2 regions of the Vibrio gallaecicus genome follow, and region 2 is predicted to be linked to the other one. Evidence: predicted binding sites of a transcription regulator. Region 2 holds the regulator's gene; the other holds the start of a gene.
What was found. The regulator CRP, encoded in region 2, controls carbon source genes, mostly activating them, when cyclic AMP is high. The targets are predictions, from matches to a motif close to TGTGANNNNNNTCACA.

Region 1 (4,657 bases), 910 kb from region 2:
TATCCAACAAACTCACTTCATCATAAGCTTGTTCAATAAGTTTGATGGCATCATCAAGTTCCTGTGCACCAGAGATCATCGGAAGTAAAATACTTAAATTCTGACTGTCACAGCTTGCTCTAAGCATTGCGCGTAATTGAATGATAAAAATATCGGGATGATCGAGTGTAAAACGAATCCCACGCCAGCCTAAGAATGGGTTATCTTCCTCAATTGGAAAATACGGCAAGGCTTTATCTCCACCAATATCAAGCGTTCTCATAACCACTTGTTTATTCGGGTAGCTCTCCAAGACTGAACAATACTGCTTCACTTGCTCATCTTCTGAAGGGAAGCGCTGCTGTAAAAGAAAAGAGATTTCAGTTCGATACAAGCCAACGCCATCAACACCTTGATTAAGTGCAATGTTGGTATCAGCACTCAGCCCCGCATTCAACAAAATATCAACATGCCTGCCGTCTTGTGTCAGTGCCGGTTTAAACAGCTCTTGATTGACCATTGAAGAGAGCTCACTCTCCTCTAACACTAACTCACCATATTCACTCAGTAAGTTACTATCAGGTTCAATGAACACTTCACCGCTGTAACCGTCAACAATGGCTTGCTTACCATTTATTTGTTCGAGGTTCAGGCTCAGCCCCATGACTGCTGGTACGCCTAAAGCACGAGACAAAATAGCAGCATGAGAGTTTGCTGCCCCTTCAAGAGAAACCACTGCTAATAACTTCCCTTTAGGGATAGAAGCTAAAACAGAAGCGGTTAACTCTCGAACGACTAAAATTATCGGCTTTTCTAAAGAACGCTGTTCATATTCAGTATTATGGAGAAAGTAGAGTAACCTTTGTCCTAATTCGCGAATATCTTGAGCACGTTCTCTTAGGTACACATCCGACATTCTAGCGAAGCGGTTTGAATAACTTTCAACGACTTGCCTTAGTGCCCAATCCGCCCTATCACCTTTTTGAATCTGAGATTTCAGATCTTTACGAAGCATTGGATCGTTCAGTAAGTGAGTAAATAAATCAAAGATCGCCAAAGCATCTTTATTAATATCACTATCTAAACGCTTTCTCATACGCCTAAAATCACTCAGCGCATTTTCAATAGCCACTACCAACTGCTCATGCTCTTTTTCAATATTAAGCGTAGAGGCCGGATAGACGTCAGTCAGTTCAGGTTGAGTGTTGTCCCACCAAAGATCGCCAATTGCTACACCCGAAGAAGCTGCGATACCTTTGCTTGATAAACGCTGCTGTTGCTCTAAACGCCATAAACCTTGCGTTTGTGCATGGGCAACAATCACTGCTAGCTGGGCAGAAAGAGTGACAAGGAAAGATTCTTCCATTTCACTGAATAAACGGGGTGACTTTTGTTGAATAACCAGTACGCCAAGCACTTGCTTGCGATAGATAATTGGAGTGCCTAAAAAAGAGTGATAAACATCTTCACCTAATTCAGGGAAAAACTTATAAGCAGGATGATTTGAGACTTCGGCAAGGTTAATAGGTTCAGCACTGCGCTTAACAAGACCAACTAAACCTTCCGAAAAATTAATATGAATACTGTCAGTTTTAAAATTCAGACCTTGAGTTGCCATCAACTCAAGGCGCTGCATTTCATCGTTAGCAAGGTACACGGTGCAGCATTCAGTCTGCATCGCGCTGCATGTCTCTTTTACTAAAATATCAAGGGCAGTATAAACATCTTCAACCCTTGAAACTTGTTCAACTATGTCCCTTAGTTGACTGAGCATGCTTACCCTCTACGTTGTTTACGTTTTCCTTTTGTCTTTCGCTCTTTAAACGGCATTGCTAAAGATGCGAATTCTTTCATTGCTCGACGATACACATCTCGCTTAAAAGAAACGACTTGTCTTACTGGGTACCAATAGCTTACCCAGCGCCAACCATCAAATTCAGGTGTACTTCCACGCTGCATATTAATACGAGATTCATCGCAATCTAGTCGTAGAAGAAACCACTTCTGTTTTTGTCCAATACAGACAGGTTTTGAATCCCATCGAACTAAGCGTTTGGGTAGCTTATAGCGTAACCAATGACGACTAGTCGCAACGATTTTCACATCCTTTTTTGTTAGACCAACTTCTTCATATAACTCTCGGAACATTGCCTGCTCTGGAGTTTCACCTTCATCAATCCCCCCTTGGGGAAACTGCCAAGAATGTTGCCCGTACCGTTTAGCCCAGAAGACCTGACCATGGTTGTTACAGATTACAATACCAACGTTTAATCGGTAACCATCGCCATCTATCACTGGCCAACCTCTATCTAAATTTTTAATTACATTGATTTTTCCACATATCCCCAAGCGGAGCAAACTTAGTGATGTGATTAAACCGATATTTATGATTTTATTCTTAATTCTGGATAACTTTTGTTCAAATTTAAGTTACCCACATAAGAGTGAGACATAGACCACATTTATTCACCTTTTCTGTGAATAACTATGTGAAGAATTAACAATAATTGGCTATCAATAATCTTCATATAGATTGAAAAGTTATTGAGCATTTTAACTTTTAAAATATAACAATTAAAAATCAACAAGTTAAATTAAAAGTAAAAAATAAAATTAAAACAAAATCGGAAGGATCTTTACAGAAAAACAATCGGTCAAAGATCAACCAATGTGACCTTTATCCACACAGCACACTAAAAGCTTCATTTTACTCTTGATATAGCAAGTATTCATTCATCTTAAAATGCCTGTTTATTTATACAGATCACAATTATTTTTATTTTTACGTAACTAATCTGTGGATAACCTTAATTTTGATCAAAGGATGCACAGCAAGATCGTTTATTAACCGGTAATCATTTCCAATAACTTCTGATAAAATTCATTTTTTATATTGCCTCTTTATTATGAAACCAGAACCTAAAACCCAAGAAGAATTACTAGAAAGAGCCAATGCTATTGCTGGATTGTCATTTCAAGAGTTAGCCAACGAAGCCAAGATGGATGTACCACCAGATCTTAAACGAGATAAAGGTTGGGTTGGGCAGTTACTTGAATGGCATTTAGGAGCGCTCGCCGGCAGTAAACCTCAACAAGATTTTGTTAACTTAGGGATCGAATTAAAAAGCATTCCTATCAGTTATAGCGGAAAGCCACTAGAGACAACTTTTGTCTGTGTTGCTCCACTAATCGGTGTACAAGGTTTAACTTGGGAAACCAGCCATGTGCGAAATAAGTTATCTAAAGTGCTGTGGATACCAGTTGAAGGAGAAAGAGAAATTCCTTTAGCGGATAGAAGAGTTGGATCGCCTTTGCTTTGGACACCAAGCTCTGAAGAAGAGGACGTGTTAAGAAGAGACTGGGAAGAGCTAATGGAAGTTATAGTGCTCGGTAACATACAGCAAATCACCGCCCGGCACGGAGAGGCTCTGCACTTACGTCCAAAAGCAGCCAATAGCCGAGTTCTCACAGAAGCTTATGGCATAAATGGAAAACCAATAAAAACTAAGCCAAGAGGCTTCTATTTAAGAACGCAATTTACTCATCAAATTTTAACGGCACATTACCTATAATTATTTAGCCTTTAATCTATATATCTGAAGGTTTTTTTAATTAATGCGTAGTTAATGACAGCTCTATATCACAATAGGGCTGGCTTGGTGTAGAGCCGAACTCATCGTACGTATTGTGTAATCGTAAATACGCTTTCTCTATACCCAATCGCACTAGTTCTTCTTTTACTTGATCCAAAGATCCGAAATGTAGCGGCTCCCCGCCTTTTTTTACTGGTTCAAGTTTATGCTTATATTCAACTGCCAATAAGTATTCAGTCACATCCGAACACCCAATCACATACACTTTAGGTGGTTGATAAGACTCCTTGTGATGCCCGTGTAACCACATGTCTAATTGATGTTTTTGCATGATTCACCTCCACTGCTCTATTCAAGCTTAGTTGAAGTCATTTACTTTGCTAAAAAATACATTTGAAACGTAAAAAGAGAAGTGAGTAACCACTTCTCTTTTCAATTTGATATTCATTCAAGATCACTCTAATAATCCCGACACCATAATAAATATCTCACAATACAATTTAGGGGCTGAAGGTATCTCAACCCCATATATTACGTTGGTATTCGTGCACTTAAAACTCGGCGTAGATGACGAACTCGACGCTCAATAGTTACAGCTTCAGGTTCAGAAAACGCAATAGGTCGACCATCACTTTCCAAGCCAATATCTCTTAGTAAATGTTTGTTTTCCCATGGTAAATCAAATGAACTACGGCGAACTTTTCGTTGCCATTCTCTTTCTTCTCGGCGTAGATCAGCACGAACAAGAACAGTCGCAAGTTTTAAATAAATTGAGTGACGCATAATAATTCTCCAGTAATAGGATTAACTGAGAAAATAGCGTTCTAGATGAGATAAGGGATAGGTTCCCATTTAGCTGCTATTTCCGCAGCCAAATAAGGGTACGGATCTGTTAGTTAGATTTATCTTGGGTGGCTAGATCAGTAGTCATAAATGTACCAGCCATGTAAGCAGGCATATCTTTGCTACAATCCGACGATGCGTAAATGTGATGAATAAAATTAAAATGTTTCATTTACGCCTCCAAGCTAACTAAAAAATCCAAATATATGATGATGTATAAAGCAGAGATAACTTTGCTTTCA
Region 2 (4,657 bases):
TCTGACCAATATGGAGATGTCGACGCGACGGTTTATACCATTATTCAATCTGCGTTTATTAGTGCGGGTCAACGCTGTACTTGTGCTCGTCGCTTATATGTACCAGTGGGAGAGAAGGGCGACTTACTCATTAATAAATTGGTAGCCGCGACTCAGAAGATTCGTGTCGATCAACCTTTTGCAGAACCAGCACCTTTCATGGGACCACAAATTTCAGAAGCGGCTGCGAAGTTTATTCTTGATGCTCAAGCAAACCTTCAGTCTCTTGGAGGCGTTAGCCTAGTAGAAGCTAAAGGGCTTGAAGCTGCATTTGTGACTCCTGGTATTATCGATGCAACAAACATTGCTGAGTTGCCTGATGAGGAATATTTTGGACCACTTCTACAAGTTGTGCGTTACCAATCATTGGAAGAGGCCGTAAACCTAGCTAACGATACTCGTTTTGGCTTATCTGCAGGTCTTGTTTCAACGGATGACTCTGAATGGGAATATTTCGTGGATCATATCCGTGCAGGTATTGTAAACCGTAACCGACAACTGACAGGGGCAAGTGGTGATGCACCATTTGGTGGACCTGGTGCGTCGGGTAACTTACGACCAAGTGCTTACTACGCTGCGGATTACTGTGCTTATCCAATGGCTTCAATGGAAGGTGGAGAGACATTGCTGCCCGCGACATTTAGCCCAGGTATTGAACTTTAAATAAATCACTGAATATAAAGCTTAAATACTAGCCTTATCTCGATGTAAGGCTAGTCATAATAATAAAAACTCTGGTGATTGCTTATTCATGGAAAGCTTCTGCCAGTGACAATGATTGCAAAATGGCTGCGGCATAAGCGGTAGCTTATCTTCTTAATCCAATATCTCTAGCTTGCTAGTACCCTCGACAAGGAGTCACCATGACGCCCGATCTATTATTCAGCTCATTATGGAACGATTATATTCAACGTTTATGCCCTTCAGCAGCTCAAGTTCAGCAGCTGTTGAAAGAAGACGAAGCGTTGATCAACGACCATATTGCACTGCGAACTTTCAACGTAGCCCCGCTTGGCATTGATACTCTAGCCAAACCATTTATAGATCTAGGCTATCAAGCTTGTGGTGATTATCTTTTCGAAAGTAAAAAATTAGTCGCGAAGCATTTTGAACACCCAGATCCAAATCAACCAAAAGTGTTCATTAGTGAACTTAAAGTTGAAGAGTGTTCAGCGGAGTTACAAACAATCGTTGCTAAGCTTGTGAAGCAATTGGACACCAATAAGCTAAAAGGTCATGAGTTCCTATTTGGTGGGCGACTATGGGATTTAAGCTTTGTGGATTTCCAAGTGTTGGCAAAAGAAAGTGAGTACGCTTCTTGGCTTGCGGCACATGGTTATGGGGCAAACCATTTCACAGTAAGTGTGAATCAACTGAATAAGTTTGATGAAGTTCAGTCTGTGAATGACTACTTGAGAGATGAAGGTTTTACTATCAATAGTGCTGGTGGAGAAGTAAAAGGATCACCTGAAGTGCTTCTTGAACAATCTTCAACGATGGCGGATAAAGTCGCGGTTACTTTCACCGAAGGTGTCGAAATGATCCCGGGTGGCTTTTACGAATTTGCTAAGCGCTACGTGATGGCAAATGGGGAAATCTATACTGGTTTTGTTGCGGCTTCTGCCGATAAGATTTTTGAAAGTACAGATAGCTAATCTAACTTGTGTTCTCTAGAGGCTTTCATTACTAAGCCCTAGAACCTAGAACCTAGAACCTAGAACCTAGAACCTAGAACCTAGAACCTAGAACCTAGAACCTAGAACCTAGAACCTAGAACCTAGAACCTAGAACCTAGAGCCTAGAAAAGAAAAAGCCACCAACTTTGCAGCTGGTGGCTTTAATATTTGTCTCGGCTTTTAATTGCTAGCTAGAGCGATTAAAAATTAGCGAGTACCGTAAACAACGATAGTCTTACCGTGAGCTGAAATTAAGTTCTGCTCTTCTAGCATCTTCAAGATACGACCAACAGTCTCACGTGAACAGCCAACAATCTGACCGATCTCTTGACGAGTGATCTTGATTTGCATGCCGTCTGGGTGAGTCATTGCATCTGGCTGTTTAGCTAGGTTTAGTAGCGTTTGAGCGATACGACCAGTCACGTCAAGGAAAGCTAAGTCACCTACTTTTTGGCTAGTCACTTGTAGACGATTAGCCATTTGAGATGATAGACGCATTAAGATGTCTGGGTTCACTTGGATAAGTTGACGGAATTTCTTAAATGAAATTTCAGCCACTTCACAAGGAGATTTAGCACGAACCCAAGCAGTACGCTCTTGGTCTTCTTCAAATAGACCAAGCTCACCAATAAAGTCACCTTGGTTTAGGTAAGAAAGAATCATCTCCTTACCTTCTTCATCTTTGATTAGAACCGCAACAGAACCTTTTACGATGTAGTACAAGGTTTCCGCTTTTTCACCAGCGTGAATTAGCGTGCTTTTAGAAGGGTACTTATGAATATGACAATGTGACAGAAACCATTCTAATGTTGGATCGGTTTGAGGTTTACCTAGAACCATAATATCTCACTTCCTCTGCAGGGTATGCTTGCTGCTTTCCGTATTAATTAGCTAAGCCTAAATTAGGCTTTAGGGTAAGAGCACTTTTTCAGTGCTGCAAGCTATCTTTTGTTTCGGACTAAAATAGTATCCTTTTTCAGTCACTATTTCTTGATTTTAATCGTGACCAAGCTGCGATTTTTTACGCAAAATTGTGCACATGATCACGGTATGAAAAGTAACCTGATAAAATGACGTTCTGTTAACCTATTTTTCCAGTTTCAATCAGCTGTTGAAGGATAGGTCTAACAATGAGCTCCATAGCAAAGCTCATCTTCCCGCCTGGCACGACTAGCGTATTATGTCGCGACATAAATGAGCCATCAATCATTGCTAAAAGGTATGGGAAATCGACATTTTTAATGCCACGCAATCGAATGACTACGAAGCTTTCATCTAAACTAGGGATTCCTTTTGCGTTCAGAGGGTTTGATGTATCGACTGTCGGAACACGTTGGAAGTTGATATGAGTACGTGAAAATTGTGGTGTAATGTAATTCAAATAGTCGTCCATTGAACGAACAATGGAGTCCATTACCGCTTCACGAGAATGCCCTCGGTCGCGAGTATCTCGGACGAACTTTTGAATCCACTCTAAGTTTACGATGGGTACCATGCCAATCAATAAATCGACATGTTGTGAGGCATTAATGTCGCCATCCACAACACCACCGTGTAGTCCTTCATAGAACATCACATCCGAGTTTTCAGGAATATCCTGCCAAGGCGTGAAAGTGCCTGGCATTTGATTATATGGAACGGCTTCATCAAAAGTATGAAGGTAGCGGCGTACTTGCCCTGTACCTTCATTACCATATTTACGGAAAAACTCAGCCAGTGCTCCAAAGTCGTTGGCTTGTGGGCCAAAGTAACTGATGTGCTTTCCTTGTTCGCGTGCTTTACGGATCTCTACATCCATTTCTGGGCGAGTGAAGCGGTGAAAGCTATCGCCTTCTACCCATGCTGCCTTTACGTCCATCATATTGAACATTTTTCTAAAGGCTTCGGAAGTTGTAGTTGTACCGGCTCCTGATGAACCCGTTACTGCGATAATTGGATGTTTAGCGGACATGACAACCCTTGTCTTTGTAGTAACTTACTTGTTAGCAATCGCTTTCACTATAACATGGCTCACTGGCTAGCGCAGCATAGCTCCCTGCCATACGGTTACTCTACTTATTGTTGTTCTTTGATTCCATTCATTGCTTAAACTCAACTTCACATTGTATGACGTAGCTGAATATCAACAGTTTCGTGCAACTCAGAAAAGACGATATTGGCATCGCCTGTCTTCAGTTGGTTTTTTACTTGGTCAATTTTATTTTGTAGAGAAATTTCAACATCCCCGTAATCAGTACCTTCACGAAGCACAAACTCCTTAACGAGGTTTTCTAATGTTTCAGGTGCAATGTCTTGCCATGGAATGATCATAAATACATCTCTATTTTACGGTCAGCTTTTGGTTAGAACCTTATTGGTTCATGGAAATGACGAAAGAAAATAAGGCAACCATTATGCCGAATCTTGAATACTTTCATAGTAGGCAGGCAGTGCTTCTTCTAGCCAGAAGCGAGGTTTTAAGGTGTTCCCAGTGATAAATCCAACATGGCCACCATGCTGGAATAGGCGATAATCGATATTTTCTGGAAGTACAAATTTAGGGATCACGGCATCTGTCATGAATGGGTCATCTTTAGCATGAATGATCTGAGTTGGCAGTTTGATTTTTTGTAATTTTGAAAGAGCTGAACATTTTACATAGTAATCTTGAGCGTTTTTGAAACCATGCAGTGGCGCGGTAATCCTTTCATCAAATTCGTATAAGTGACGAATGTTCTTGATGGATTCAGCGCTGATCCCCAGTTCATCAAGCAGGATCTGCCCTTTTTTCAATGCATTATCTTTTAGTGAATTTAATAAGTACTTTTTATAGATTTTAGAGAAGCCTTGCTCAATTCGGCTTGAACAACTGGCAAGATCAAAAGGGGCTGAAACTATAGTTGCTGCTGATAGTAAAGGATCGTCAGCGTAATCGGCTAGATAATTAGCAAGCATGTTACCAC

Region 1: rppH (RNA pyrophosphohydrolase) is a predicted target of CRP. The motif match lies at 2,425-2,440, and genes of this name have one in related genera.

The regions. Positions count from the first base shown of each region.
Region 1 is NZ_AP025490.1:587,920-592,576, reverse strand. Features, by position in the region: gene ptsP (phosphoenolpyruvate--protein phosphotransferase) at 1-1,753, opposite strand, end outside; gene rppH (RNA pyrophosphohydrolase) at 1,756-2,274, opposite strand; gene mutH (DNA mismatch repair endonuclease MutH) at 2,886-3,551, shown strand; gene OCU78_RS02600 (DUF6482 family protein) at 3,592-3,903, opposite strand; gene OCU78_RS02595 (DUF1127 domain-containing protein) at 4,104-4,355, opposite strand; gene OCU78_RS02590 (hypothetical protein) at 4,465-4,587, opposite strand.
Region 2 is NZ_AP025490.1:2,970,837-2,975,493, reverse strand. Features, by position in the region: gene astD (succinylglutamate-semialdehyde dehydrogenase) at 1-702, shown strand, start outside; gene OCU78_RS13070 (DUF1338 domain-containing protein) at 903-1,694, shown strand; gene crp (cAMP-activated global transcriptional regulator CRP) at 1,923-2,555, opposite strand; gene OCU78_RS13060 (phosphoribulokinase) at 2,797-3,666, opposite strand; gene OCU78_RS13055 (YheU family protein) at 3,813-4,025, opposite strand; gene OCU78_RS13050 (hydrolase) at 4,107-4,657, opposite strand, start outside.